DNA from 2 places in the Paraburkholderia sp. USG1 genome. Region 1 is predicted to be linked to the other one. Evidence: riboswitches for the same ligand, from Rfam matches in the RefSeq annotation. Region 1 holds a riboswitch; the other holds the start of a gene.
The links. A riboswitch is a leader RNA that binds a small molecule or an ion and turns the genes downstream of it on or off. The one in region 1 is predicted to bind thiamine pyrophosphate.
Positions count from the first base shown of each region.

Region 1 (14,382 bases):
AGACCGACGGCGCGTACCAGCCCGGATAGCCGTAATAGGCCGGATAGACCGGTGGCGGATAGTAGACGGGATAAGCGGGCGCAACATAAACCGGCGGGGCGGCGACCGCGTAAGTGGGCGGCGAGCTTTGCTGAGCCGCTTGCGCCTGCGCCTGTTGCTGCTGCTGTTGACCTGCGGATGAGTCGACTTGCCCGACGGGCACTTGTTGCTGAGTAGCAGTGGCCGGCACCGTGGCGTAGTACGGCGGGTAGTAGCCGGCCGGGTAGTAGCCGTATGGGTAATAGCAACCGGAGAGCGTGAGAACACAGACCACACCTCCAAGCGCAATACCCGTGTTGGAAAGACGTGGCGAGGAATCACCGGAAAAGGGCCGCGGCAACCGCCGGCCGATCGCACACACCGTGTTGATGAGGCGGGACTTCATGACGCGCTCCTGGTTGAATCGAACGCCGCCGTTGGGGCGACAGGGCATCAGCTTACGCTGCTCCCGCGCCAACCGGATTGCAAATCCGTAACGGCTTATTTCACCTTATTGCAGCGTCACTTGAAAACGGGCATCGGAGACATCTCGCCCGCCCGGGAAGCAGCGCGTCCGGCTCTCTGTGAGCCGCGCATCGCCGGACTCACCTTTGTGTCATGGATAGCGCGAAGACCGGGCGTCCGGTTACTTGCCCACCTCATGCCCGATGACTCCGCCCGCCGCCGCACCGCCGATCGTCGACAGCGCATTGCCGCCGACCGCCGCGCCCGCCGCGCCGCCCAGGCCTGCGCCGATGGCCGTATCACGGCCCTGCCGGCTCATGCCTTCACACGCGGAAAGACTGACCACCGCTGCCACGATGGCCGCGAGCGTACTGATTTGACGAATCGATTTCATGATGCTGACTCCGGTACTTGTGATTGGAAGTAGTCACCGTTCTTCCATTTGATGTTATCGCCGCAGCCCGTGTCCGGATGTGTGCACCTGTCAACGAACTGACGGTTTCGTAATCAAATGTTTCCCTTCATTCAGCACGCGGCGTGCCCGGCCGCTGGAAACGCAAAAGCCCGCTGGTGGCGGGCTTCGATACTGCAATGCAGAGGTCTGGCGGACCGGATGGCGGATGGAACCGCGCAGCGCTAACGGTGCATCCGCGTCCGAACCTTACTGCCGCTGATAAATCTCGGCGCCTTTCTTCATGAACTCGATCGACTTCACTTCCATACCTTTCTTCAGCGCTTCGTCGTCGGTGACGCCTTGTTGCGCGGCGAACTCGCGCACGTCCTGCGTGATTTTCATCGAGCAGAAGTGCGGCCCGCACATCGAACAGAAATGCGCGACCTTGGCCGAATCCTTCGGCAGCGTTTCGTCGTGGAATTCGCGCGCCTTGTCCGGATCGAGACCGAGGTTGAACTGGTCCTCCCAGCGGAATTCGAAGCGCGCTTTCGAAAGCGCGTTGTCACGCACCTGCGCGCCCGGATGGCCCTTCGCCAGATCGGCGGCGTGCGCGGCGAGCTTGTAGGTGATGATGCCGGTCTTGACGTCGTCCTTGTTCGGCAAGCCGAGGTGCTCCTTCGGCGTGACGTAGCACAGCATGGCCGTGCCGAACCAGCCGATCATCGCAGCGCCAATGCCCGACGTGATGTGGTCGTAGCCCGGCGCGATGTCCGTGGTCAGCGGTCCCAGCGTGTAGAACGGCGCTTCGTCGCACCATTCCAGTTGCAGATCCATGTTTTCCTTGATGAGTTGCATCGGCACGTGGCCGGGGCCTTCGATCATGGTCTGCACGTCGTGCTTCCACGCGATCTGCGTGAGTTCGCCGAGCGTCTTCAATTCGCCGAGCTGCGCTTCGTCGTTGGCGTCGTAGATCGAGCCGGGGCGCAGGCCGTCGCCCAGCGAGAAGGCCACGTCATACGCCTTCATGATTTCGCAGATGTCTTCGAAGTGCTCGTACAGGAAGCTTTCCTTGTGATGAGCGAGACACCATTTCGCCATGATCGAGCCGCCGCGCGAGACGATGCCCGTCATGCGTTTGGCCGTGAGCGGCACGTATTGCAGACGCACGCCCGCATGAATCGTGAAGTAGTCGACGCCTTGCTCGGCCTGTTCGATCAGCGTGTCGCGGAAGATTTCCCACGTCAGGTCTTCGGCCTTGCCGTTGACCTTTTCGAGCGCCTGGTAGATCGGCACCGTGCCGATCGGCACTGGGCTATTGCGGATGATCCACTCGCGCGTTTCGTGAATGTGCTTGCCGGTGGACAGGTCCATCACCGTGTCGCCGCCCCAGCGGATCGCCCACGTCATCTTGTCGACTTCCTCGCCGATGGAAGACGACACCGCTGAATTGCCGATGTTCGCATTCACCTTCACGAGGAAGTTGCGGCCGATGATCATCGGCTCGCTTTCCGGGTGATTGATGTTGTTCGGGATGATCGCGCGGCCGCGCGCCACCTCTTCGCGCACGAACTCCGGCGTGATTTCGGTGAGGCCGTTCGGACCGAACGCGCTCGCGCCGAACGCCTGGCCCGGATGCTGGCGGCCCATCATCGCGGCGAGCTTTTCGCCGTTCGGGCCGCTCGTCTTCAGGCTTTCCAGATACTCGGCGCGGCGCTGGTTTTCGCGAATCGCGATGTACTCCATTTCCGGCGTGATGATGCCTTTGCGCGCGTAGTGCATCTGCGAGACGTTCTTGCCGGCGATCGCGCGGCGCGGCGTGCGGTGCAGGCCCTGGAAGCGCAGGTCGGCGGTTGCCGTGTCGGCGGCGCGTTCGCGGCCGAAGTCGCTCGACAAGCCGGTCAGCGCTTCGGTGTCGCCGCGCTCTTCGATCCAGGCCTGACGCAGTGCCGGCAGACCGGCGCGGATGTCGATTTTGGCGTCCGGGTCCGAGTAGGGGCCCGACGTGTCGTAGACATAGACCGGCGGATTCTTTTCGCCGCCGAAGCTGTCGGACGTGTCGGCCTGCGAGATTTCGCGCATCGGCACGCGGATGTCGGGACGCGAGCCGGTCACGTAGACCTTGCGGGAATTCGGCAGCGGCGCGACAGCGGCTTCGTCGACGTGCGCGTCGGCGGAAAGGAACTTCGGGTTGGCGTTCATGCGTATCTCCGTTGCAAAGCTATGTGGGGCGGCTAAGCAGGAGACGAGACGGAAGTTGTCGGAAATCGCGAGAGGTGAGGCGATAAAGCTGGAGCGCGAAATCCGTACGCTTCCCTGCGCTGGCATTATCCAGATCAGGTTCAAAGGGTATTTCTCACCCACGCAACACGGACCTCCAACCTCCGTGCGACGCAGGACCCCCGCGTTAGCAGCGCACACGATACACCGGCTTCCCGCTGCTTGGCAACCCGTCAGGAAACGCCGGCTGGCGGATAGCGCAGCGGTCGGCCACGCGCGAGTCGGGTGTCGAGGCGGCTGGCATCAGGCTGGCGCCACGATGCGGCGCGACACGTTTGCTATGGCGTGGCGCTGTGCTTACAGCGTGAAATCGTCCGCGGCTTCGGGTTGAAACAGGATTTTTTCCAGCTTCAGCACCTTCTCCGTGCCGCTCGGCGGCGTGAAGCGGATGCGCTCGCCGCGCTTCGCGCCGAGCAGGGCGAGGCCGGCGGGAGAGAACACGTTCAGGCGACCGTGCGCGAAGTCCGCGTTGGGCGGATAGACCACCGTCCAGGTCATGTGCTCGCCGCTGGTTTCGTCGACCAGCGTGGCTTGCGAATTCATCGTGACGACATTGGCCGGAATCTCGTGCGAATCGACGATCACCGCGCGCTCCAGGACGTCGTCGAGCATGTCCTGCAAACGCGCGTCGGCGCCGGGCGCGGCCGCGTGCTTCTCGAGACGGGTGACGTCGAGCTCGGTCAGATAACAGGTTTTCGTCTTTTTCACGATGGGTACTCCAATTCGATCTGCATGTAGGGAAACAGCGTGCGGATGAGATCGGCCCGGAGCCCGACAACGCGGCTCAGGCAATGGAGCGGGCAGCGTTAGATCGGGCGCCGGGCGGCGTGGAGCGGGAGCGTTCGGGACAGCTCGCCGGTGCGACGCGGCATGGACTCCGCGCGCGCGCAACCGGTTGCGCGGGGCGGGCGCAAGCGGGAGAAGGCACGGGAAGTCGGAAAGCGCATCGAGATAGCCAGTGGGTAGCGAAAGAGGATGAAGCGGGCGCCGCAATACAGTTGTACGGGCGCGATCGAAAGGTGAATGTTAGCACGGGAGGTGCTGCCTTTAGACTTTAGCACAGGGCCGGGAATCTCTCGTCGCGGCGCCCGGCCCGGCCCGTTTGCCACGCCCTGCCAGCCGCGGTAAATCGTGTGCGCCGTGTGCGAGCCGCCCGCCGTCTGCCCGAGCCCGTCTGCTCAGACGTTACGGATACCGAATCATGAACAAACCCATCCGGCGATCCGCTCGACCGGTGGGCGAGAGCCTCGACTACGGATCGATCCACAGCAACTCGCGCCAGTTCACCCCGAAGCGCAGATTAACGCAGCCGTTCGCGTGCAACGCGTTCCGAGGTATCGACGCGACGAAGATCCAGGGGAAACGCCCACGGCCATTTTTGTTGCGAGTAAGTCAAAAAGTTACGATTCTTTCAAGCGACGCGGTGGGCGCTTACTGCATAATGCGATGCGCGCCAACCATTTGGCGCGTGTTCGCCGTGGCCCGATCTGTTTCGGCCGCTGCGGCGTTGTGGCTCCCTTGGCCATCTATCGTCCTTCCGTTCCACCAACATGTCCGCCAGCCTCGCCCGTCAGACCGTATCGCCGATGCGGTGTCCGCCATCCCGCCTCAGGGTCTTCAGCGGGGGCGCAGCACCTCGAGCGGCATGGGCGGGTTGAACGCATGTCGCTGCAAACTCCAAGCCGTTTTCCGCGTGGTTTCCCGCTCCGTTTGCCACAGTCCCGCAACGGCCAGCTCGCACTCGCGCTCGCCGTCGTCTATCTCGTGTGGGGTTCGACTTATCTTGCCGTGCACGTCGCGCTGGGTTCGTTTCCGCCGCTGCTGCTCTCGGGGTTGCGCAATCTGTTCGCCGGCATAGGGCTCTTCGTTTTCGCGGCGCGCCGCAATCCCGTCTGGCCGGGCGCGGTGGAAATCCGCAATGCCGGGCTGGTCGGCACCATGCTGGTCGGTTTGTCGAGCGGCATGCTCGCCTATGGGATGCGCACGGTCGGCACCGGCACCGCGGCGGTGATGGTCGCCACCGTACCGCTGTTTGCGACCGTGATCGCGGCAGTGGCGGGGCGCAAGATCGGCCGGGGCGAGTGGTTCGCGGTCGGCCTCGGTCTGGTCGGCATTGCGATTCTCAGCCACGGCGACAGCGCGCCGGGCTCGGCGGGCGGCAGCCTGGCGATTCTGTGCGGCGCGCTTTTCTGGGCGGGCGGCGCGCATCTGGCCGGGCGGCTGAAGCTGCCTTCGGACCTGTTTCTTTCGACGTCGCTGCAAATCGGTCTGGGCGGCGCGATGTCGACGCTGGTCGCGTGGGTCTCGGGCGAACGCATGGCCGAGCTGCATTTACTGCCGCTGCTGGCGTTCATCTACCTGATGCTGATCGGGACGATGGCCGCCTATGTCGCGTACGGTTTTCTGATCCGGCACACCAGCCCGATCATTGCCAGCAGCTGCATGTATGTGAACCCGGTGGTGGCCGTGGCGCTCGGTGCGCTGCTGCTCGGCGAGCCGGTAACGCGCTCCACGGTGATCGCGACTATCGTGATTCTGGCGAGCGTGGGGCTGTCTTTCTGGTTCGACTACCGGAAGAAGGGGCTCGCCTGACGTTCACCTGGAGTCTGGCTTGGGTTTGCATTGGGTTTGCCCTGAATATGCTTGACCCGGGCAGCAGGCCGCCGCCTTCACAGCGCCGCCGCCACTTCCGCGCCTTCGCGAATCGCGCGTTTCGCGTCCAGTTCGGTCGCGACCTTCGCTCCGCCGATCAGGTGATAGCGCGGCCCCTCGGCCCGATGCGCTTCTCCTGCCGCCGGCTGCGGATGCAGATCGCGCAGCGATTCCTGCCCCGCGCACACCACGATCGTATCCACTTCGAGCCATTCCTCGACGCCTTCGCGGGCGATCTTCAACCCGCGCGCACTGATCTCCAGATACGACACGCCGCCAAGCATTTTCACCCCGTTCCTCGCCAGCGTCGCGCGATGCACCCAGCCGGAGGTCTTGCCGAGCCCCATGCCGAGCTTGCCGGCCTTGCGCTGCAATAGCCATATTTGCCGCGGCGGCCGCGGCGGCCGCGCCGGCGCGGGCGGTTTCAGGCCGCCGCGTTCCTGCACGGCAAGATCGACACCCCATTCGTCGAGCCACGCGTCGCGCGGCATGGGCAGCGGGTCGCCCGCGCGATGCAGCAGAAACTCGCTGACGTCGAAGCCGATGCCGCCCGCGCCGATCACGGCGACGCGCTGGCCGACCGGCGCACCCCGCAGCACGTCCACATACGACAGCACGTTCGCTGCATCGATGCCGGCAATCGCCGGCCGCCGCGGCACGATGCCGGTGGCGACGATCACGTCGTCATACGCGCCGGCGGCAAGCAGCGCGGGATCGACGCGCGTGTCGAGCCGCACGTCGACGCGGTGGCGCTGCAACTGGCTCTGAAAATAACGGATCGTTTCGCTGAACTCTTCCTTGCCGGGCACGCGCATCGCCAGATTGAACTGGCCGCCGATCGTTGCGCTCGCATCGAACAGCGTCACGCGATGCCCGCGCGACGCTGCCACCGTCGCCGCCGACAATCCCGCCGGACCCGCGCCGACCACCGCGACCGAACGCGCGGCCTGCGTTCCGGCGACGGGCCGGTAGATCAGCTCGGTTTCACGTCCCGCGCGCGGATTGACGAGGCATGTCGCGCGCTGGTTCCTGAAGGTGTGATCGAGGCAGGCCTGATTGCAGGCGATACAGGTGTTGATTTCGTGCGTGCGCCCCTCGGCGGTCTTCACCACGAACTCCGGATCGGCCAATAGCGGCCGCGCCATCGAAACCAGATCGCCTGCTCCCTGTGCGAGCAGTTCTTCCGCGACGTCGGGCGTATTGATGCGGTTCGACACGATCACCGGCACCCTGACGGCGGCCGTCAATCGCGCGCTCAGCTCGGCGAAAGCCGCGCGCGGCACCGAGGTCACGATGGTCGGCACGCGCGCTTCGTGCCAGCCGATGCCGGTGTTGAACATCGTCACGCCGGCGGTTTCGAGCGCGCGGGCGACCTGCACGGTTTCGTCCCACGTGTTGCCGCCCTCCACCAGATCGATCAGCGAGATCCGGTACATGACGATAAAGCGCTCGCCGCACACGGCACGCACCCGCTCGACGATCTCGCGCGCGAGCCGCATACGGTTTTCGATGCTGCCGCCGTAGGCGTCGGTGCGCCGATTGGTGCGTGGACACAGGAACTGGTTGAGCAGATAGCCTTCGCTGCCCATGATCTCGACGCCGTCGTAACCCGCGCGCCGAGCAAGGCGCGCGCAGCGCGCATAGTCGCGCACGGTCTTCGCAATGCCCGCGATGCTCAGCTCGCGCGGCTTGAACTTCGAGATCGGCGATTTGATCGCCGAAGCGGAGACGACGAACGGTTGATAGCCATAGCGGCCCGCATGCAGAATCTGCAGCGCGATCTTGCCGCCCTCGGCGTGCACCGCCTCGGTCAACTTCCGGTGATTGCGCAGATCGAACACGGAATTCAGCGTGCCACCGAACGGCAACAGCCAACCCTCGCGACTCGGCGAGATGCCGCCCGTAACGATCAGACCGACGCCGCCCTTCGCGCGCTCGCGGAAATACGCGGCCAGCTTCGGGTAATTCCAGAAGCGGTCTTCCATGCCCGTATGCATCGAACCCATCACCACGCGGTTGCGCAAGCGGGTGAAGCCCAGGTCGAGTTCGGCGAGTAAGTGTGGGTAAGGCATGCGGAGGACCGTGTAAGTATTGGATGCGCACGAACGATACACCGCGCGGCGTGCCAACCCTCCGAGGAAAAATTCTAATCCCCGCAAGTCATTGCCCCGTAAGACATTCTTCAGCCGCCACCAGCCAAGTGGAAGCCTGCGGCACACGCATTGCTCGAAGCGAGCGTCCATCGACACGGACCGCGCCGCCCGGATAAAGGCGCGATGTGCGGCAGGGATAGGAGGGGGTGCTCCGTTTCGGAGAGCCGGCCTGAACCGTTCCAACGACCAGCGAACAAGGTTTCAGACGGCGTGTTGCCCGAAGCGGGACGTCCACAAATCAATGGGCCGAGAGCCCGACAACATCGATAGGTGAACATAATGAAACTGATCCGAACCATGGTGGCGATGGCTGCGGTTGCATCCATCCTGAGCGCGTGTGGCGGCGGCTCCGACGACGTGGGCAAGGAACTCGGGCTGACCAATCCGGAGATCCATTTCATCCATGCCATTCCCAGCGGCCCGGCAGTCGACTTTCTCGTGAACGGCACCGCGCCCTCGGGACAGACGAACATCAACTATAAAGGCGTGACGAACTTCACCAATATCAACACGGGTGCGACCACGGTCGCTTACTCCGCGACCGGCACGACGACGGCGCTCGCGAGCGGCAGCTTTCCGGATGTGGCGAAGGGCCACGAATACACCGTGCTCGCTTTGCCGGGCCTCGCCGCACCGGACATCGGCCTGATCGACGATCCGTTCGACAAGGGCCTGCTCTCGAATAGCGCACGTCTGCGCGGCTTCAACGCGTCGGCGAACGCGACCAATCTCGACCTGTATCTGGTCCAATCGACCTCGACCGACATTACCAACGCCGCGCCGACCATGGCCGGTGTGGCCTTCAAGAACGCGGTGCCGGCGAGCGGCCAGGATTCGATCTATGTGTCCGGCGGCACGTACGTGCTGATCGCGACCGTGGCGGGCAGCAAGACGCCGATCTTCCAGTCGACGGCGTTCACGTTGTCGAACAATGCCGACTGGCTGGTGACGTCGGTGCCGATCGCGGGTGCGCTGAGCCAGCTCGTGCCGGGCCAGATCCATCTGCTGGTGGCACAGAACGGCAATACGCAGACGCCGAGCGTCGAATTGACGAACACGCTGACGGGCCAATAAGCGCGCTGTAAATCGCCTGCGATCGAAGCCTTAACGGAGCGGGTACGGCAATAAACGACAGGTCCCGGGAGGACGGAGCGGCGATCCACGTGAGTGGATCGCCGTCTTGTTTGCGGCTTCGACCACGCGCGGTAGCCACGACCGTGACCGATGCGAGCGTAAAGCGCGCGTGAAGTATCCATGAAGCGCTCATGAAGTACGACGCGTACCACCGAAGTACCACGCGTACCACCTTCCAGCCACAAAAAAACCCGCCGCGGTTCTTCCCCGCAGCGGGCTCTCCCTATCTCTCATGCCAGGCGCTGCAAAGCGCCGGCCGTGTGCTTCTTTCTTGTTAGACGCCGCTCACTTGGCCTGATCGGCCGAGTTGGTGATAGCGTTGCCACCCTTCGAAATGTCCTGCCCGGCCCCCGCCATCGTGTTGCAACCGGCGAGCGCAGCTGTCCCTGCAATGAGAAGCAAAGCGATCAGTCGATTCATGAAAAGTTCTCCTTGTCGAGAATGCATCGGTTGACGTGCCCATGTTGTACGGCACGTGCTAGCTGAGCTAGCTGTCGTCCGACCGGGGCTTACGCCAGTCGATCCGGTCTGATTGCATGGTAAAAAAAGGGCGGAGGCGGCGCTGTCGGCTGCACTGCGATTTTCATGTAGGCGTGCTCCGGTGTTTGCGTCGGCGCACGCCTACAAGCCTCACTAGCGCTTTGCGTGGGCCTTTGCTAGACGGACGTTCGCGAGGGCGTGGCCGGCGGCAGATCGACCGAAGGCGTCGCGGTGCTGACGCTCGGCATCTCCACGTGGATGTCGGTGCCGTTGGGCACGCCGCGCCGGATCTCGAAGCGCCCGCCATGCGCCGCTACGCGCTGGCGCATGCCGAGCAGCCCGTGAGTGTGGGTGCGCTTCAGATCGGCGGGCATGATGCCGACGCCGTTGTCGGCGATATGCAGCGCCACCTGGCCGTCACCCACCTGCAAGGCGATCGATACCTTCGAGGCTCGCGCGTATTTGGCGGCATTGGTGAGCGACTCCTGCGCGACGCGAAACAGCGCGATCTCGGTCTGCTCGTCGAGCTTGATGTCGTCGGCGGGCAGGTGCAGGTCGAGCGTCCAGTTGTTGCGTTGCGCGGCTTCGTCGGCGAGCGTGCGCAACGCGGTGACGAGCCCGAAGTTCGCCAGCACCGTAGGCCGCATGTCTTCGATGATGCGCCGCTTGAGCGCGATGCCCTGATCGAGATTCGCGAGCGCCCGCTTGAGTTTCTCGGAGATGTCCGGCGCGCTGTCCTTCAGCTTGCGGTTGGCCCAGGCCACGTCCATTTTGCTCGCGGTCAGGATCGCGCCGAGCTCGTCGTGCAGTTCACGCGCGAGCTGGGTCTTTTCGTTTTCGCTGACCGCCTGCAGGTGCCAGCCGAGCGCCTCCAGTTGACGGGTGCGTTCATTGACGAGCTGGTCGAGTCCTTCCTGTTGTGTGATCAATTGACGCTGCACGCGCGCCTGACGATCGATCTGAATGCCGAGATTGCGAAACAGCAGAATGAACAGCACGATGTTCAGCGCCGACAGACCGGCTGCGCATAGCGTGGAGATGCGCTGATCGCCGCGGCTCGCGGCGAGCGCGTGTTGCGCGCGGCGCTCCTCGTTGTCGCGCAGCAGCGTGAGCGTGCTGTCCACCAGCGACGCGTCGGCCGGATTGGCCTCGCTCGCGCTGCCGCACGTGGCCAGGTCGAGCGGATGCGGCGCCGCGCCCTGCAGCGCGGACGCGCCCGCGCCGATACGCGCCTCGATCAGCGCGAGAATCTGCGTGAAGCTCGCGAGTTCTGCGCTGTCCGCCTTGCCGCTGCGGTAGAAGCGGTTCAACAGTTGCTCGCTCTGACGGATGCGCACAGCGGTAGCGCAGAACTCGCGCGCGGCGGCGTCCTGCCTTGTCAGAAGAAAATCGCTTTGCTGCGCACTCAGGCGCGAGAGCTGGCTCGCAAGGGTGCTCAGCTGCACGGTGACGTCGCGTGCTTCGAGTGCGGTCTCGTACTCGGCGGCAATGCGCTCGCGCGCGGTTTCGAGAATCACGAGGCCGCCCACGGTAATGACGATCGCCACCGTCATGGCGATCGCCCAGCTGCGATTGCGCATCCAGTCGCTCAGCCGGGCGGCGGTTCCAGCATCGACCGGGTTCGGCACGTTCTGCACATTTGGCACATTCGGCTCCTCTGATGGGGCATCAGTGTAACGTCCGCCGCTTGCGGCGCCCGCGCGTTCGCTCCTGCAATGCAGCATTGCCGTAACGCGGCCGTAATCCAATGTCAGCGGATTCTCACACGAAAACCGGCGTGCGTCGGAATGCGCCCGGCGTCACTGATCGTTAGGATGGACCTGATCGTTCAATCAATGTTTCGGGAGGAAGCCATCATGCTGAAATGGGCGTTGTTCTTCGCCGTCGTCGCGGTGATCGCCGGGGTTCTTGGCTTTACCGGCGTAGCGGCAGGCGCGGCGGCGATTGCAAAGTTCCTGTTTATCGTATTCGTGATTCTGTGCGTGGTGTTCCTCGTGCTGGGCTTCGTGGTGACGAAAAAGATCGTCGATTAGCGCTGCTCAACGAGGCGTTCGCAAACCGTGGCTTTGCGCACGGCAGACGGTTCGCCAGTCAACGGCCTGTGCCGATGCCACACAGATACCAACAGGAAGGAGAGTTGCCATGCTTCACTATGCCATTGTCTTTTTCGTGATCGCGATCATTGCCGCCGTGTTCGGTTTTACCGGAATCGCGGCAGGCGCCGCCGAAATTGCAAAGATTCTGTTCTACATTTTCCTCGTCGTGTTCGTGGTCACGCTGCTGCTCGGCGTATTCCGAACGTAGACGGGCATGGCAGCAGCCATTCCTCGTTTTCCTTGCGCCGGCGCATCAGGCGCGATTCGTGCGTGATGCGCAGTTCCCCCATACCGGATAAAGGAGAAATTCAATGTCGAAGCTACCTGGCGCCCAGGGCGCGGCCACTCAATCCAGCGACCCGTTCGTGATGGACCTTGCAAAGATCCGCGAAGAGGCTCGCAAGCACATGTCGGACGGCCCGGTCACGCAAAGCTATGGCGCGGACCGCGAGACGGTGTTGAAACTATGCAATGACGCACTGGCCACCGAAATCGTCTGCGTGCTGCGTTACAAGCGGCATCACTTCATGGCGAAGGGCATCAACTCCGAGGCCGTGGCTGCGGAGTTCGCCGCGCATGCCGCGGAGGAACAGGAACACGCCGACAGCATTGCCGAGCGGATCGTGCAACTGGGCGGCGAGCCGGATTTCGCTCCGGACGGTCTGAAAACGCGCTCGCATTCGGAATACAAGGAGGGCGCCAACCTCACGGACATGATCAAGGAGAACCTGATCGCCGAGCGCATTGCGATCGACACCTACCGCGAGATCATTCGCTATCTCGGCGATAAGGACGTGACGACCCGTCGTATGTTCGAAGACATTCTCGCAGTCGAAGAAGAGCACGCGGACGATATGGCGGATCTGCTCGAAGGCCGCGAGTAAGCGGGGTGGCGCAATGGGCGCGGGTGGGTCTGGCGGGTTACCCGCGCCGGCATGCGCCACCGGGTTTTTTTCGATTCCGGCAGAAGCCACACCGGAGGTCACTACAATGTCTGCTCTGGCGCGATTCCATTGCACGGACACCCAAAACAATGATTCGAGTGTTGATAGCTGACGACCATGCGATCGTCCGAGGTGGCTTCAGGCAGTTCGTCGCTGACGAGCCGGATATGTGCGTCGCGGCTGAAGCGGCCACCGGCGACGAAACCATCAGCCTCGTGCGCGAGCAGGCGTTCGACGTGGTGCTGCTCGACATCGCGATGCCGGACAAAAACGGCATCGACACCTTGCGCGTGATCAAGCAGGTGCGCCCGAACCAGGGCGTGCTGATCCTGTCGGGATACCCGGAGAGCCAGTACGCGATCAACCTGCTGCGCGCGGGTGCCAACGGTTATCTGAACAAGGATTGCGAGCCCGATGAGATCGTGCGGGCGATTCGTGCGGTAGCGCGCGGGCATCGTTACCTCTCCGAGGCGCTCGCCGATACGCTCGCCGACAACCTCGACAAACCGGCTGTCGGGCGGCCGCATGAAGCGCTCTCCGAGCGCGAGTTCCAGATTTTCTGCAAGCTCGCGGCGGGACAGATTCCTACGGAGATTGCGGAGGAATTGCATTTGTCCGTGAAGACGGTCAGTACCTACCGGGCCCGCGTGCTGGAGAAAATGCGGTTGGCGAATAATGCCGATCTGACTTATTACGCGATCAAGAACGGCTTGATCGAATAATGGACGATCGAGATATGCCGATGAACAGCGAATCGAACCCTGTTGCCGAGCCCGCCCGGCACACGCCATTACGTGTGCTGCTGATCGAGGATTCGCCGCTGATTCGCAGAAGCCTGGTGGAAGCGATCGACGCCTCCGGTCTGCTCAAGGTGGCGGCCTACGCGGATTCTGCGGACCAGGCGATCGCCCTGTTGAGCGATGAGTCGTTCGACGCGGTCATCGTCGACCTGCAGTTGAAGCAGGGCTCGGGTGTGCCGGTACTGGCCTACCTGCAACGGGAAGGGCTGATCGACGCGGTGTTCGCCGCAGTCCTGACCAATCACGCGCTGCCCGCCTACCGGGAGCGCTGCGAACAATATGGCGTGCGCCACTTTTACGACAAGTCGTTCGAGTTCGACCGGGTGATCGACGCGCTGCACGACTATGCGTACGCGCGAAGCGGCAAATGAGCGCTCCGCGCCGGCAAGGGACGACTGACTAACCCTTCGCGGCGTCGGCGGGAAGCGCCAGATGATTCCACGCCGCCAGCCCGGCGAACGCGAGCCCGGCAGCGCTCACGCCGAGCCATCCGAAAGCCGGCCACACGGCCGCGCCCACGCCGGAGCCGATCGCTCCGCCAATGAAATACGCCACCATGTACACCGTATTCACGCGGCTGCGCGCGTCCGGCTTGAGTGCATAAATGCGCGACTGATTGGAGATCTGCGCGGCCTGCACGCCGATATCGAGAATGATCACGCCGACCACCAGGCCCGCAATGCTTTTCGCCGACGCGCCGAATACGACAAACGAAATCGCCACCAGCACGATCGACACGGTGATGATCGCGCGCGGTCCGCGCCGGTCGGCGAACTTGCCGGCGAGCGGCGCGGCCATCGCGCCTGCCGCGCCGACGATGCCGAATAACCCGGCCGCCTGCGGCCCGAGATGAAACGGAGCGCCGGCCAGCAGCAAGGCCAGCACCGACCAGAAAATGCTGAACGCCGCGAACAGGGCCGCGCCGGTGAGCGACGCTTCACGCAGCGCGCGATGCTCGACCACCAGGTG
Region 1 is NZ_JAMWXW010000001.1:423,943-438,324, reverse strand. Features, by position in the region: gene NE850_RS02070 (hypothetical protein) at 1-424, opposite strand, end outside; gene NE850_RS02065 (glycine zipper 2TM domain-containing protein) at 665-877, opposite strand; gene thiC (phosphomethylpyrimidine synthase ThiC) at 1,145-3,076, opposite strand; TPP riboswitch at 3,170-3,288, opposite strand; gene NE850_RS02055 (GreA/GreB family elongation factor) at 3,452-3,862, opposite strand; gene NE850_RS02050 (EamA family transporter) at 4,817-5,746, shown strand; gene NE850_RS02045 (NADPH-dependent 2,4-dienoyl-CoA reductase) at 5,824-7,878, opposite strand; gene NE850_RS02040 (DUF4397 domain-containing protein) at 8,239-9,033, shown strand; gene NE850_RS02035 (entericidin A/B family lipoprotein) at 9,379-9,513, opposite strand; gene NE850_RS02030 (sensor histidine kinase) at 9,750-11,219, opposite strand; gene NE850_RS02025 (DUF1328 domain-containing protein) at 11,430-11,606, shown strand; gene NE850_RS02020 (DUF1328 domain-containing protein) at 11,716-11,877, shown strand; gene NE850_RS02015 (bacterioferritin) at 11,981-12,553, shown strand; gene NE850_RS02010 (response regulator transcription factor) at 12,703-13,335, shown strand; gene NE850_RS02005 (response regulator) at 13,356-13,784, shown strand; gene NE850_RS02000 (MFS transporter) at 13,813-14,382, opposite strand, start outside.

Region 2 (14,382 bases), on a different contig from region 1:
CGACAAGATTGTTAGCGCGCAAGGTATTGCCCGAGCTCACCAAGTCGACGATCGCGTCGGCGAGGCCCACCAGCGGCGCCAGTTCCATCGAGCCGTACAGCTTGATCAGATCGACATGCACGCCCTTGGCGGCGAAATGCTCACGCGCGGTTTCGACGTACTTGGTCGCCACGCGCAAGCGGGCGCCCTGGCGCACCGCGTTCACATAATCGAAACCGGCCGCGACCGCGACCGACATGCGGCAACGCGCAATATCCAGGTCGACCGGCTGATACAGGCCGCTGCCGCCGTGTTCGAGCAGTACGTCTTTACCCGCCACGCCGAAGTCGGCCGCGCCGTATTCGACATAGGTAGGCACGTCGGTGGCGCGCACGATGATCACGCGCAGGTTCGCGTCCGTGGTCGGCAGGATCAGCTTGCGCGAAGTCTCCGGATCTTCGGCCACTTCGATGCCGGCTGCCGCGAGCAGCGGCAACGTCTCTTCAAAGATACGCCCTTTCGACAACGCCAGCGTAAGCGGCGCACTCACCGCCGGCGACGACGAAGTTTGCGGCATTGCGCTCATGCCTGGCTCCCCGAGACACGGCGCACCTTCGCGCCGATAGCGGTGAGCTTGGTTTCCATCCGGTCGTAACCGCGGTCGAGGTGATAGATCCGGTCGATCAGCGTTTCACCGTCGGCGCGCAATGCGGCAATCACGAGGCTCGCGGACGCGCGCAGATCGGTCGCCATGACCTTCGCGCCGGAAAGCTGCTCGACGCCGGTCACGAGCGCGGTGTTGCCGTCGATCGTGATGTTCGCGCCCAGCCGGTTCAATTCCTGCACATGCATGAAGCGGTTTTCGAAGATCGTTTCGACGACCTGCGAGGTGCCGGTCGCAATCGTGTTCAGCGCCATGAACTGCGCCTGCATGTCGGTCGGGAACGCCGGGTATTCGGAGGTGCGGAACGTGACCGCGTTGGGACGCTTGTCCATGCGTACGCGCATCCAGTCGTCGCCCTCTTCGACCGTGACGCCGGCTTCGCGCAGCTTTTCGGTCACGGCTTCGAGAATCAGCGGACGGACCTTGCGCAGCGTGACGTCGCCACCGGCAGCCGCCACCGCGCACAGGAACGTGCCGGCCTCGATCCGGTCCGGAATCACCGTGTGCTTCGCGCCATGCAGCTTGTCGACGCCCTGGATCACGAGGCGATCCGTACCGATGCCTTCGATCTTCGCGCCCATCTCGACCAGCAGATGCGCGAGATCGCCGACTTCCGGCTCACGCGCCGCGTTCTCGATCACGGTCTCGCCTTCGGCCAGCACGGCTGCCATCAGCAGGTTTTCGGTGCCGGTCACGGTGATCATGTCGGTGACGATGCGCGTGCCCTTCAGCCGCTTCGCGCGTGCCTCGATGAAGCCGTGCTCGATCGTGATCTCCGCGCCCATTGCCTGCAGGCCCTTGATGTGCTGATCCACGGGGCGCGCGCCGATCGCGCAGCCGCCCGGCAGCGAGACGCGCGCGTGACCAAAGCGCGCGACCAGCGGGCCGAGCACGAGGATCGACGCACGCATCGTCTTGACCATTTCGTACGGCGCGACGAGGTTATCCACCTTCGACGCGTTCAGCGACACGCGGCCGTCGCCGCTCTCGATCTGCACGCCCATCTGGCCGAGCAGCTTGAGCATCGTGCGCACGTCCTGCAGGTCGGGCACGTTTTCCAGGTGCACAGGCTCCGCGCTGAGCAGACCCGCGCACAGAATCGGCAACGCCGCATTCTTCGCACCCGAGACGACGACTTCACCCGACAGCGGGTAGCCACCTTCAATGACGAGTTTATCCATGCCTGTCAGTTCCTGATTGCCCCGGACTTCGGCCGGAGCGGCTTTGACTGTGTTCGACGCGCCGCTACCGGCGTCGCGCCCTTCTTGAGTAATTCGCACTAAATTTCCAGATTACGCGTTCTGCCATTCGGCGGGCGTCAGCGTCTTCATGCTGAGCGCGTGGATTTCTTCGCGCATGCGGTCGCCGAGCGCCGCGTACACGAGTTGATGGCGCTGGATAGGACGCTTGCCTTCGAAGCTCGGCGAAACGATGGTCGCAAAGAAATGCTGGCCGTCGCCTTCGACTTCGAGATGCTGGCAGGCGAGCCCAGCCGCGATGTATTGCTTGACCTGTTCGGGAGTCGGCAACATAAGAGAAGCTCCTGATCAGTGGCGCAGTTTGTAGCCGGAAGCGAGCATGCGCATCGCCACCACGGCCAGCACCACAAAGAAACCGGCAACGATCGCGAGGCTCGCGAGCGGATTGATATCCGACATCCCGAAGAAACCGTAGCGAAAGCCGTCGATCATGTAGAAAAAGGGATTGAGCCGCGACACTTCGCGCCACACCGGTGGCAGCGTATGCGTGGAGTAGAACACGCCCGAGAGGAACGTGAGCGGCATGATCAGAAAATTTTGAAACGCCGCGAGCTGATCGAACTTTTCGGCCCAGATCCCGGCGATCAAGCCGAGCGTGCCGAGAATCGCCGCGCCGAAAATCGCGAACGCGACGATGTAGAGCGGCGCGCTGAAACTGACCGGCACGAACCAGATCGTCACGATGAACACGCCGAAGCCGACCGCCAGCCCTCGCGCCACGGCCGCGAGCACATAGGCGCCGAACATCTCGTAGTGCGACAGCGGCGGCAACAGGACGAACACCAGGTTGCCGGTAATCTTGGACTGGATCAGCGAGGACGAACTGTTGGCGAATGCATTTTGCAGCACGCTCATCATCACGAGACCCGGAATCAGGAAACTCGTGTATTCGACGCCCGGATAGACCTGCACATGACCGCGCAAAGCGTGGCCGAAAATCGTCAGATACAGGAGCGCGGTGATGATCGGCGCCAGCACGGTCTGGAACGCTACCTTCCAGAACCGCAGGAGTTCCTTGTAAAACAGCGTGGTGAATCCACTGTAACCGCTCATGCAAGCCCCTCGATCACTTCCGGACCGTTCATCACCTGAACGAACACATCTTCGAGATCGGCTTTGCGAACCTCGATTTCTTCGAATGCGCAGCCCGCTGCGCGGCACTGCGCGAGAATTTTCTCGACGTCGTCGTAACTCGCGAGACGCAGCAGATGCTGGCGGCCATTGCCGTTGCCCGTGCCGCTTTCCACTTCGAGCGGACGCAGATCGGCGGGCAGGACGCCTTGCGAGAAGCGCAGGAACAATTGCATGCCGGCAAAGCGTTGCAGCAGCGTGCTGGTGCGCTCGAGCGCCACGACCTCGCCGCGCCGCAGCATGGCGATGCGATCGCACAGCGACTCGGCTTCTTCCAGATAGTGCGTGGTCAGCACGATGGTGTGGCCTTCGCGGTTCAGGCGCGAAATGAATTTCCACAGCGTTTGCCGCAACTCCACGTCGACGCCCGCGGTCGGCTCGTCGAGCACGATCACCGGCGGCCGGTGCACCAGCGCCTGCGCGACCAGCACGCGACGCTTCATGCCGCCCGACAGCGCGCGCATGTTGGCGTCGGCTTTATCGGTGAGGTCGAGATTGGCCATGATCTCGTCGATCCAGGCGTCGTTGTTGCGCAGACCGTAATAGCCGGACTGGATGCGCAAGGTTTCGCGCACCGTGAAAAACGGATCGAACACGAGTTCCTGCGGCACCACGCCAAGCGCGCGGCGCGCGGCGCGGAAATCACTCACGACGTCGTGGCCACGCACCGCGATGCTGCCCTCGTCGGCTCGCGCGAGCCCGGCGAGGATGCTGATGAGCGTTGTCTTGCCCGCGCCGTTCGGACCGAGGAGTCCGAAGAACTCGCCTTCTTCAACTGTGAGGCTGACGCCCTTGAGCGCTTGCAAGTCCTTGTAGCGCTTCTTGACGTTACGAATTTCTATGGCTGACATTGACTGTGGGCCGCGTGCGTCGCGGCGCCTAAAGGAGCCCTGAGGGGGCGCACAAATGCTGGAAGGAACGGAATTGGGGCCGGTTATGGGCCCCAAAAAACGTTTGATTATAGGGCAAAAATCAGTGGCCCTATCTCAGCCGGGGGGTTGGGAAGTGACGCGGTTAGCGCGTCAATGTCGCGCCGATAGCAGGGTATCGACGCCGTAGGCTTGCGCAAGGCTGGCAAGGCCAGCCGGCAGATTGACGATTTCGAACGGGGTCCGGCGTGCCTGGGCGGCCCGCTGCCATGCGATGAGGACAGCCAGCGCGGACGAATCGAATTGCGCGAGCGGCGCGCAATCCACGCCGTTCGCGCCCGCCGCGATGCGTTGCAAACCCGCCGCGAGCGCGGCGCTCGCGCTCTCGTGGGTCAGCGTCGCGCCGCTCTCGAAGCGGCTGGCGACAGGGTTCGACACTTCGCTCACGACTGCTTGCCCGCGGCAAGTTGCTGGTTGCGCTGCGTGAGGAACTGGATCAGTCCGTCCACGCCCTTCTGCTGGATCTGCTCGCTGAACTGTTGCTGATACGCCTGGATCAGCCATGCGCCGAGCACATTGATGTCATACACGCGCCAGCCTTGCGGCGTCTTGTACAGACGGTAGTCGAGTTCGATCGGCGAGCCGTTGTTCATCACGACCGAGCGCACCACCGTGTCGGTGTCGTCCGGGCTCATGCGGAACGGCTTGTATTGAATCTGCTGGTCACGCACCTGAGCCAGCGCGCCCGAGTACGTACGGATCAGCAGCATCTTGAACTGCTCGACCACCTGGCTTTGCTGCTCCGGCGTGGCCGTGCGCCAGTTGCGGCCCATTGCCAGTTGCGTGGTGCGGCGGAAATCGGTGTACGGCAGGATCTTTTCGTTGACCAGCCGGGTGATGTGCGAGATGTCGCCTTGCTGGATCGACTTGTCTGCGCGAATTGAGTCGATCACCTGCTGGGTAACCGTCTTGATCATGCCGTCGGGCGAATTGGTGTCGACCGTTTGTGCTGATACACCGGCACTGGCAAACGAGAACAGCGCGGCGAACAGCGGAATCAAGAAGAATTTTTTCATCATAGGGAGCCTTGCCTTAAAAATAGTGCAACCGTTTGAGCCGACATTAGCACGCGAGTTCAGCCGCAATCCATGCGCAAACTGCGAGAGTCGTATCGATCTGTTACGGCTGCACGATCAACGCAATTTGAATGACGGAAAATTGAAACGCGTAGGCGGGACCAGTTGGCCGGCCGGGATCTGCGTCGTTTCAGGGCCGCCATTCAGGTCGAGCGGCGGCGTTTCGGCGCTGCCCGACGCGGCTTCCGGTACTGCCGCAGTGCCCGACGCCGCTTGCGGCGACGTTGCCGCCGTCGCGCCGGAAGCCGGCGCCTTCGCGGCAGCAGCACCTTGCGTGCCCGCCGTGCCGGTTACGGCGCCTGCCGGCGCACCGGCCGCGCTGCCCTCCATATCGTCGTATTTCGGCAGCGGCGCTTCGTCGCCGTAGTTCGGCAGCGCCTGCGACTGTTTGCCGTCCGACAACAGGTACTGACGGCGTTGCAGATACGCATTGCGCACGAACGAGTATTTGTCGAGCGCGGCGCCTTCCAGCACGTCGCTCGCGCCCAGCAGATTGGCACGCGTGTTGACCACGTTCAGGCCGTACAAAGCCCAGCTCAGACCAGCCGGATCGACGTAGCTGAGCGGGTTGATATAGTAATTGCCGATCGAGCCGACCGCGTCGCGCACGGTGCTCGGCCCGAACAACGGCAGCACGAGGTACGGGCCCGCCGGCACGCCGTAGTGACCGAGCGTCAGGCCGAGGTCGTTGTCGTGCTTGGGCAGCTTGGCGAGCGTCGCCACATCGAACAGGCCGCCCACACCGAACACCGTGTTGATCACGATCCGCATGATGTCTTCGACACCGTCGGTGATCTTCAGCTGCAGCAGGTTGTTGGCCGCAATGTAGACGTCGCCGATGTTCGAAAAGAAGTTCGTCACGCTGTCGCGCACCGGCTGCGGGGTCGCCCACACGTAGCCCTTCGCGACCGGCTTGAGCGCGTACTGGTCGAGCTTGTCGTTGACGGTGAACATCGTGCGGTTCAGACCTTCGAGCGGGTCGCCCTTGGTCGGTGTCTGCACGGTGGTACAGCCGGCGAGCAGCGCTGTGACGACTGCCAGTTTAGCGATCGGGAAGGCATGCGCGGCCCGGATGCGTGTGGTCTGCATTCTTTTTCTCCTTATTGAGCGCCCGCGCCGGAGGCGGGCAGGCCCGGTGCCGCAGGCGCTGCTGCGGGTGCGCTCCCGGCCGCGCCAGGCTTGGACGCACCGGAATCCGCAGCCTTGCTATACAGGAATTGTCCGATGAGGTTTTCCAGCACGATCGCCGATTGCGTCATGGAGATGGTGTCGCCCGCCTTGAGCATCTCCGTGTCGCCGCCGGGCTCGAGCCCGATGTATTGTTCGCCGAGCAGACCCGAAGTCAGAATCTTCGCCGACGTGTCTTTCGGAAACTGGTACTGCTTGTCGAGATCGATCGTGACGACGGCCTGATACGCGTTGCTGTCGAAGCCGATCTCACCGACCCGCCCGACCGTCACGCCCGCGCTCTTCACAGGGGCGCGCGCCTTCAGTCCGCCGATATTGTCGAATTTGAGCTTGACCGGATATGTTGCCTGGAACGACAACGAGCTCATGTTGCCGGCCTTCAGCGCAAGGAACAGCAACGCCACGAAACCCAACACCACGAACAGGCCGACCCAGAAGTCGAGAGCAGTCTTTTTCATCGTCATCCCAAAGTGAATCCGCCACGCCGTCGACACTTCCGCCGCGTGCGTCCGGTAGACGCGCCGCCAGCGAAAAAAATGTGGCGCAGTCTTAGCTGAACATCAGCGCGGTCAGCAGAAAATCGAGGCCGAGCACGGCAAGCGACGCGTACACGACCGTCTTGGTCGTGGCGCGCGACACGCCTTCCGGCGTCGGCTTGGCTTCATAGCCCTGAAACAGCGCAACGAACGTCACCGCGAGGCCGAATACCGCGCTCTTGACGACGCCGGCGCCCACGTCGTGCCAGACATCGACGCCGCCTTGCATCTGCGACCAGAACGCACCGGCATCGACACCGATCAGCAGCACGCCCACTACATAGCCGCCGAACACGCCGACCGCGCTGAAAATCGCGGCGAGGATCGGCATTGAAATAATGCCCGCCCACAGGCGCGGCGCGATCACGACCTTCACCGGATCCACCGCCATCATTTCCATTGCGGTCAGTTGCTCGCCCGCTTTCATCAAGCCGATCTCGGCCGTGAGCGACGTACCGGCGCGCCCGGCGAACAGCAGCGCCGTGACCACCGGCCCGAGTTCGCGCACGAGCGAGAGCGCGACCAGCAGTCCGAGCGCCTCCTCGGAGCCGTACCGGGTCAGCGTGTAATACCCCTGAAGACCGAGCACGAAGCCGACGAACAGGCCCGACACGGCGATGATCACCAGCGAATAATTACCCACGAAGTGGATCTGCTTCGTGACAAGACGCGGACGGCGCAACAACGGGAAAAACTCGAGCAGCAGCCGGAAGAAGAAACGCGTGGCATAGCCGGCCGTGCCCAGCCCATCGAGCACCGAGCGGCCGATCGCACTGATCATGACTGACCTCCGCCAATGCCGAAGTCCGCCGCGAGCGGCGTCTTGCTGGGATAGTGAAATTTGAAGGGGCCGTCCGGCGCGCCGTCGATGAACTGGCGCACGGTGGGATCGGTCGACTCCCGCAGTTCGGCGGGCGTGCCTGCGGCATGAACTCCGCCGTTGGCCAGAAAGTAGACGTAATCGGCAATCGCGAACGATTCCGGCACGTCGTGAGTGACGAGGATCGACGTGGCGCCGAGCGCCTGATTCAGCGCGCGGATCAGGTTCGCGGTAATGCCGAGCGAAATCGGATCGAGACCGGCGAACGGCTCGTCGTACATCATCAGTTCGGGATCGAGCGCGATGGCGCGCGCAAGTGCCACGCGCCGCGCCATGCCGCCTGAAATCTCCGACGGCAGCAGGTCGCGCGCGCCGCGCAAGCCGACCGCGTTGAGCTTCATCAGCACGAGGTCGCGGATCAGTTCGTCGGGAAGGTCGGTGTGCTCACGCAGCGCGAAGGCGACGTTGTCGAACACGGACATGTCGGTGAAGAGCGCGCCGAACTGGAACAGCATGCCCATCTTGCGCCGCAGCGCGTAGAGGCCGTCGCGCGTTTGCCGGCCGATGTCCTGGCCGTGAAACAGGACCTCGCCGCGCTGTGCGCGCACCAGACCACCGATCAGGCGCAGCACCGTGGTCTTGCCGCAGCCCGAGCCGCCCATGACCGCGACGACCTGGCCGCGCTTGAAGCGCAGGTTCAGGTTCGACAGGACGAGCCGGTCGCCATAACCGAAGTCGACGTCGCGCAACTCGAGTAAGGTCTCGGGTGAGGAAGACACGAAACTGACAGTCCTTTTACACGGAAGGCCGAATTATAGGGCCATCGTGCAAAAGTTGCCCTGAGGGTGCCCCGTCGTTAACCAAACGTGACGATTATTGCGTAAACGCTTGTTGCAGTGCAGAAACGGCAGAACCCGGATCCGCTGCTTCGGTCACCGCACGCACCACGGCCGCGCTGCCCACGCCCGTGGCCAGCACGTCGGGCAGCACTTGCAGGTCAATGCCGCCGATCGCCACCAGCGGCACGACGCCATCGAGCAGCCGCACGTAGCGGGCCAAACGCCGCAGGCCTTGCGGCTCGGTCGGCATGATCTTGGTGGTGGTCGGAAACACCGCGCCCAGTGCAATGTAGCTTGGCCGGAAATGCAGCGCTTTCAGAATCTCGTAGAAACCGTGGGTCGACAGACCGAGACGTACGCCTGCCGACGCGAGCGCGGCGAGGTCCGCCGTATGCACGTCTTCCTGGCCGAGGTGGACACCGTAAGCGCCGGCTTCGAGCGCAGCCTGCCAATGGTCGTTGATGAACACCTGCGCATCGTACTGACGGCCGACCGCCACGCAGCGGGCAATTTCGCGCTTCAGTTCGTCGGCGGGTTCGGCGGATTTGCGGCGCAACTGCACCGTCTTCACGCCGAAACCGACTACCCGCTCGACCCATTCCGCGGTCGGCAGCACGGGATACAAGCCGAGCCGCTCCGGGCAGCGCGCGAACGCCTGCGCAGGCGCGTCGGGCAAACCGGCGAGACGCGGAAAGCGGCTGAGATCAGCGGGAAAGGCGTCGTCGGCACGGGTTTCGTCGCCGTCGCGCCAGGCCAGCGCCAGCACCAATGCGTCATGCGGATCGAAACCACAGTCCAGAAAAGCCGCCAGCGCGGCAATCCAGTCTTCCGCCAGATGGCCTTCCAGGCGGTATTTTTCGCCGCCCAGATGCAGCGTGGCCTTCTCCTCGGCGGCTTCGATCACGCCGGCGCCGCGCACCAGCCAGCGCGCCATCTGCTCGCCGTGCTGCTGCGCGTCGGCAATCACGATCAGGTCGCTGCCGTTCAGTTCGTCCGGCGCGGTCAGGCAGATGCGCCACGGCGCATGAGTTGGCGGCCAGTCGCCCAGCCGGGCGCGGATGCGCTCGGCGGCCTCGGTGAGTTCGTCGGCGGGCGGCCAGAAAAGGTCGCGATCTTTCAATGTCAAAGTCTGCGTCATGCGGCGCTCCCGTCTTGATGCCAGAACGGCATGCCGACCACCGGCGTGCTCGCGTGCGCGCTTTCGCGCTCGGCCATCGGCCCCGCCAGAAAAGCCTGGCGGCCCGCTTCGACGCCCAGCGCAAAGGCGCGTGCCATCGCGTCGGGGTGCGTTGCCTGCGAGACGGCGGTGTTCAGCAGCACGCCGTCGAACCCCCACTCCATGACCTGCGCAGCATGCGACGGCACGCCGAGCCCGGCGTCGACGATCAGCGGCACGTCTGGCAGCCGCTCGCGCAACACGCGCAGGCCGTACGGATTGATCACGCCCTTGCCGGTGCCGATCGGTGCGCCCCACGGCATTAGCGCTTCACAGCCGGCGTCCAGCAGACGGCGGCCGATCACCAGGTCTTCCGTGCAATACGGCAGCACCTTGAAGCCGTCCTTGACCAGTTGCGTGGCCGCTTCGATCAGGCCGACCGGGTCGGGCTGCAGCGTGTAGTCGTCGCCGATCAGTTCGAGCTTGATCCACTCGGTGTCGAAGATTTCGCGCGCCATATGCGCGGTCGTCACCGCCTCGCCGACGGTCAGGCAGCCGGCCGTGTTCGGCAGGAGCGGCACGCCGTGACGCTTGAGCAGGTCGAAGAAGCCGGCTTCCGCGCCGCCTTCGTTCATCTGCCGGCGCAGCGCGACGGTCACCATGCCGGGGCGCGCCGCGCCAATGGAATCGGACAGCGATTGCAACGACGGATAGCGCGAGGTGCCGAGCAGCACACGGCTCGCGAAGGTCTGTCCGTAAAGCGTGAGCGCGTCGGCGGTCTGGAGGGAAGTCATTTGCATAATCCTTGGTTTCGTGCACACCGGCAGCCCGGCAATGCGTGGCGAGACGCTCAGCCGCCGGCCACGGGTTGCACGACGTCGAGTTTGTCGCCTGCCTGCAGCGCGCGCGCCGCATGCTGGGTGCGCGCCACGAAATCGCCGTTCAGCGCGACCGCAAACGGCGGGCGGGCGCCGTACGCGGTGAGCGCGTCGGCGACAGTCGCGCCCTCGGGCAGCGACAACGGCTTCTGATTGATATGAATGTCCATGATGTCCGAATACGGTTCAATCGATGGCGAAAGCCGCGCGCAGCGCAGCGCTCGTCCGGATAAAGACCACTCGCGCAACGCTCATGCCGGCTCCCGCGCGGAGTCCAGTTGAAAGAGCTCGCTCCAGCGAGCACCGCGTTGCCAGTCGGCGAAAGCATCGGCGTCGCCGATGCGGCCGTCGAGCCGCGCCGCGGCAAAGCGCACGGCTTCGTCGGCGACTTCGGGCACGATCATGTAGCCGTGCCGGTACAGGCCGTTCACGCGCAGCGTCTGCGCGCCGTCCCACAGCAAAGCCGGACGGTGGTCCGGTAAAGTGGGGCGGCACTGCGAATTCAGTTCGAGGATGCGTGCCTCGCCAAAGCCGGGATGCACGGAAAACGCCGCGCTCAGCAGTTCGAGCGCCGAGCGCACGCTGACCGGCGACATGTCCTCGCCTTCCACTTCGGTAGCGCCGATCACGTAGAGATCGTCCTGCTTCGGCGCGATATAGAGCGGATAGCGCGGATGCAGCAGCCGCACCGGCCGCGTCAGTTTGATACCGGGCGCATGCACGCGCGCCACTTCGCCGCGAATGCCGCGCAGCGTGGGCAGCACGGACTTCGCGCCGAGGCCGCGGCAGTCGATCGTGATATGGGCGGCCGGCAGCGCGTGATCGTCGACCGGCGTATTCCAGTGTGTTTCGACACCGCGTTGCGCGAGGCCTGCGGCGAGCGCCGCCAGCACCTGCCGGTTATCCAGCTGGCCTTCGCGCGGCAACAGCCAGCCCTGATTGAAACGCCCCGCCAACGCAGGCTCGGCCGCGCCGAGCTGCGCGCCCGCCAGAGTGATGAAGCCTCCGTCCAGCAATTCCGGCGGGGCATTCGAGCGCACCCGGCGCTCGAACAGCGGCGCTTCGGTGCGGTCGGCGTGATGCCAGACAACCAGCGTGCCATTGCGCTGAAAGAACACCGGCTCGGGCAACTCGGCCAGCACTTGCGGCCAGCTCTCGAGCGAACTCGCGCCGAGGCGCGTGATCAGCAACTCGGCACTGGCTGCTTCCGCGAGCGGCGCCAGCATGGCCGCGGCGACCCACGCGGCGGCTTGCGAACCGGCGGCGTCGCCACGCTCATAGAGCGCCACGCGATGCCCCAGTCCGGCGAGACGCCACGCGACCAGCCGCCCGCACAGGCCACCGCCGAGCACGGCGAAATCGGGTTGTGCAGGACGCGTCATCGCGCACACTCCGTTTCAGGACGGCAAGCAACGCTGAAGCACGGCGCGCCGACGGCGGCGTGACGAAGAGCAAAACACATATCTGAAGAATAGGCGGTCATCGAGTCCTTTCCGTACGGCCACAAAAACGCACGTACCCAGGACGAAACCGGCGGGTGAGGCCGGCCGGGCAATGCGCGCTCCAATGACTAACGCCGCCCGGCGGGGAATGGAAGACTGGCTGCTTCCGGAAACTTCCCGCGCCGGTATTACCCGGATCGGGTGCAAAGGGTCTCTCTCAGCCTCGCCGCCGCAGCATGAAAACCATGCCGCCTGTGCGCGAAGCACCCCTGTTTCGTCGAAGCCCATTAGACCATAAAAGGCGCGGCGCCCGCAAACCAGCGGCTCGCCACGCCGCACGGAATTTGATCCGGCACCATCTTTCTCACTATCAATACGGTCCAAGGCGGCGCTCTGGCACAATGCCAGCACAGGATGCCGCGCGAATGCGGCGCGGACGGCACGCCAGCCGACCTCGCCACGTTCCCGGCGGGATCCGGCAAGGCCTCGCGGCGAGCATTAATTTTCGCTTAAGGGCTTCGCGCCAGAATCGGACGCTCACCCGGGCGTGCGTTCGTCGAGCACGACGCCCGGGCATGTAACGCAAACCCGCCGCAGGGCAGCCCGCAGACGGACCTGCTCCACGGGTCAGCCCCGAATGGGCCAGCACTACTTCAGGATGCTCATGACACCGAATACCTCTGCCAGCCACGCGCTGCCGCCCGACGAAAAAGTCTCCGCCTGGAGCCTGATCAAGCCCTACTGGGTCTCCGAAGAACGAAACACGGCATGGGGCCTGCTCATCGCGATCATCGTGATGAATCTGCTCGTGGTGTGGATCAACGTGCGTCTGAACCGCTGGAGCGCCGACTTCTACAACGCGCTGCAAACCAAGAACGTGCACGACTTCCCGCACCTGCTGATGGTGTTCTCGGCACTCGCGTTCGGCTTCATCATTCTCGCCGTGTACGGCCGCTACCTGCGCCAGATGCTCGGGTTCCGCTGGCGCCAGTGGCTCACCACGCGCTATCTGAACGAGTGGCTGAAAGACAGCGCGTTCTACCGGATCGAGCGCGACCGCCTCGCCGACAACCCCGACCAGCGGATCAGCGACGATCTGCAATCGTTCGCCACCAGCACCCTTTCGCTGACGCTCGACCTGCTGTCCACGGTCGTCACACTGGTGTCGTTCATCACGATCCTGTGGTCGCTCGCCGGCGCGCTGACCATTTCGCTCGGCGGCATGCCGATCGAGATCCCCGGCTACATGGTGTGGGCCGCGGCGCTTTATGCCGTGGTCGGCTCGCTGATCATCCAGAAAGTCGGCCATCCGCTCGTGCCGATCAACTACCAGGCGCAGAAAGTCGAGGCGGATTTCCGTTTCGGCCTGATCCGTCTGCGTGAAAACGCCGAGCAGATCGCCTTCTACAACGGCATGGAAACCGAGAAGAAGAACGCGCACTCGTTGTTCGCGCGCATCCGCGACAACTGGTGGCAGGTGATGAAGTACACCAAGCGCCTCACGTTCGTGCTGAGCTTCTACGGCCAGATCGCGATCATCTTCCCGCTGGTGGTCGCCGCGCCCCGCTACTTCGCCGGCGCCTTCACGTTTGGCGTGCTGATGCAGATTTCCAGCGCATTCGGCACCGTCAGCGATTCGTTCTCCTGGTTCATCAACAGTTACGGCACCCTGGTCGAATGGCGCGCCACCGTGAACCGGTTGCGTGAATTCAAGCGTGTCGTGCACGCGCCGCACCTGAAGGAATCGGTCTCGCCGGCTACCGCGCATGGCGGTATCAATCTGCATTTCGTCGACGAAGACAAACTCACCACCGAATGTCTCAAACTCGCCCTGCCCAACGGCAATCCGCTGTCGCGCATTCGCGATGTCGCGATCCGGCCGGGCTCGCGCTGGCTGGTACGCGGCCCGTCGGGTTCGGGCAAAAGCACGCTGATGCGCGCTCTCGCCGGCTTGTGGCCGTTCGGCGACGGCTCGATCGACGCCCCGGTCAACGCGCGCATGATGTTCATCCCGCAGGTCAGCTACATGCCGATCGGCACGCTCAAAGCGGCGCTCGCCTACCCGTCCGCCGCCGACACCTACACCGACGACGAATGCCGCGAAGCGCTCGTCGTCTGTCATCTGTCGGAGTACGCGGACCGTCTGCAGGAATCGGGACACTGGACCCGCATTCTCTCGCCCGGCGAGCAACAGCGCCTTGCCGCCGCGCGCGTGCTGCTGCACAAGCCGGACTATCTGTTCCTCGACGAAGCGACCAGCGCGCTCGACGCGGAAAACGAGGCGCGCCTGTATCGCCTGTTCACGGAAAGGCTGCCGAAGGCGGCGATTGTCAGTGTCGCGCATCGCGAGTCGCTGGCCGCGTTCCATGACGAAACGCTCGACGTCGAGCGCTCGGACGAAGCGGTCGCGGCATGAGCGACGTCGGCGATCTGAACGAAGCGGGCAGCGCCGGATTCGAGCGCGTCGTGCTGATCACCGGCGCCG
Region 2 is NZ_JAMWXW010000033.1:79,788-94,169, reverse strand. Features, by position in the region: gene hisG (ATP phosphoribosyltransferase) at 1-565, opposite strand, end outside; gene murA (UDP-N-acetylglucosamine 1-carboxyvinyltransferase) at 562-1,824, opposite strand; gene NE850_RS32425 (BolA family protein) at 1,936-2,175, opposite strand; gene NE850_RS32420 (ABC transporter permease) at 2,191-2,955, opposite strand; gene NE850_RS32415 (ABC transporter ATP-binding protein) at 2,952-3,884, opposite strand; gene NE850_RS32410 (lipid asymmetry maintenance protein MlaB) at 4,056-4,349, opposite strand; gene NE850_RS32405 (phospholipid-binding protein MlaC) at 4,346-4,978, opposite strand; gene NE850_RS32400 (VacJ family lipoprotein) at 5,096-6,127, opposite strand; gene mlaD (outer membrane lipid asymmetry maintenance protein MlaD) at 6,139-6,684, opposite strand; gene mlaE (lipid asymmetry maintenance ABC transporter permease subunit MlaE) at 6,776-7,543, opposite strand; gene NE850_RS32385 (ABC transporter ATP-binding protein) at 7,540-8,361, opposite strand; gene thiE (thiamine phosphate synthase) at 8,456-9,559, opposite strand; gene NE850_RS32375 (thiazole synthase) at 9,556-10,371, opposite strand; gene thiS (sulfur carrier protein ThiS) at 10,428-10,625, opposite strand; gene NE850_RS32365 (FAD-dependent oxidoreductase) at 10,707-11,837, opposite strand; TPP riboswitch at 12,055-12,178, opposite strand; gene NE850_RS32360 (ABC transporter ATP-binding protein/permease) at 12,562-14,313, shown strand; gene NE850_RS32355 (SDR family NAD(P)-dependent oxidoreductase) at 14,310-14,382, shown strand, end outside.
Region 2: it holds a riboswitch for thiamine pyrophosphate, as region 1 does, so the genes downstream of both, NE850_RS32365 (FAD-dependent oxidoreductase) here and thiC (phosphomethylpyrimidine synthase ThiC) in region 1, are expected to answer to the same signal.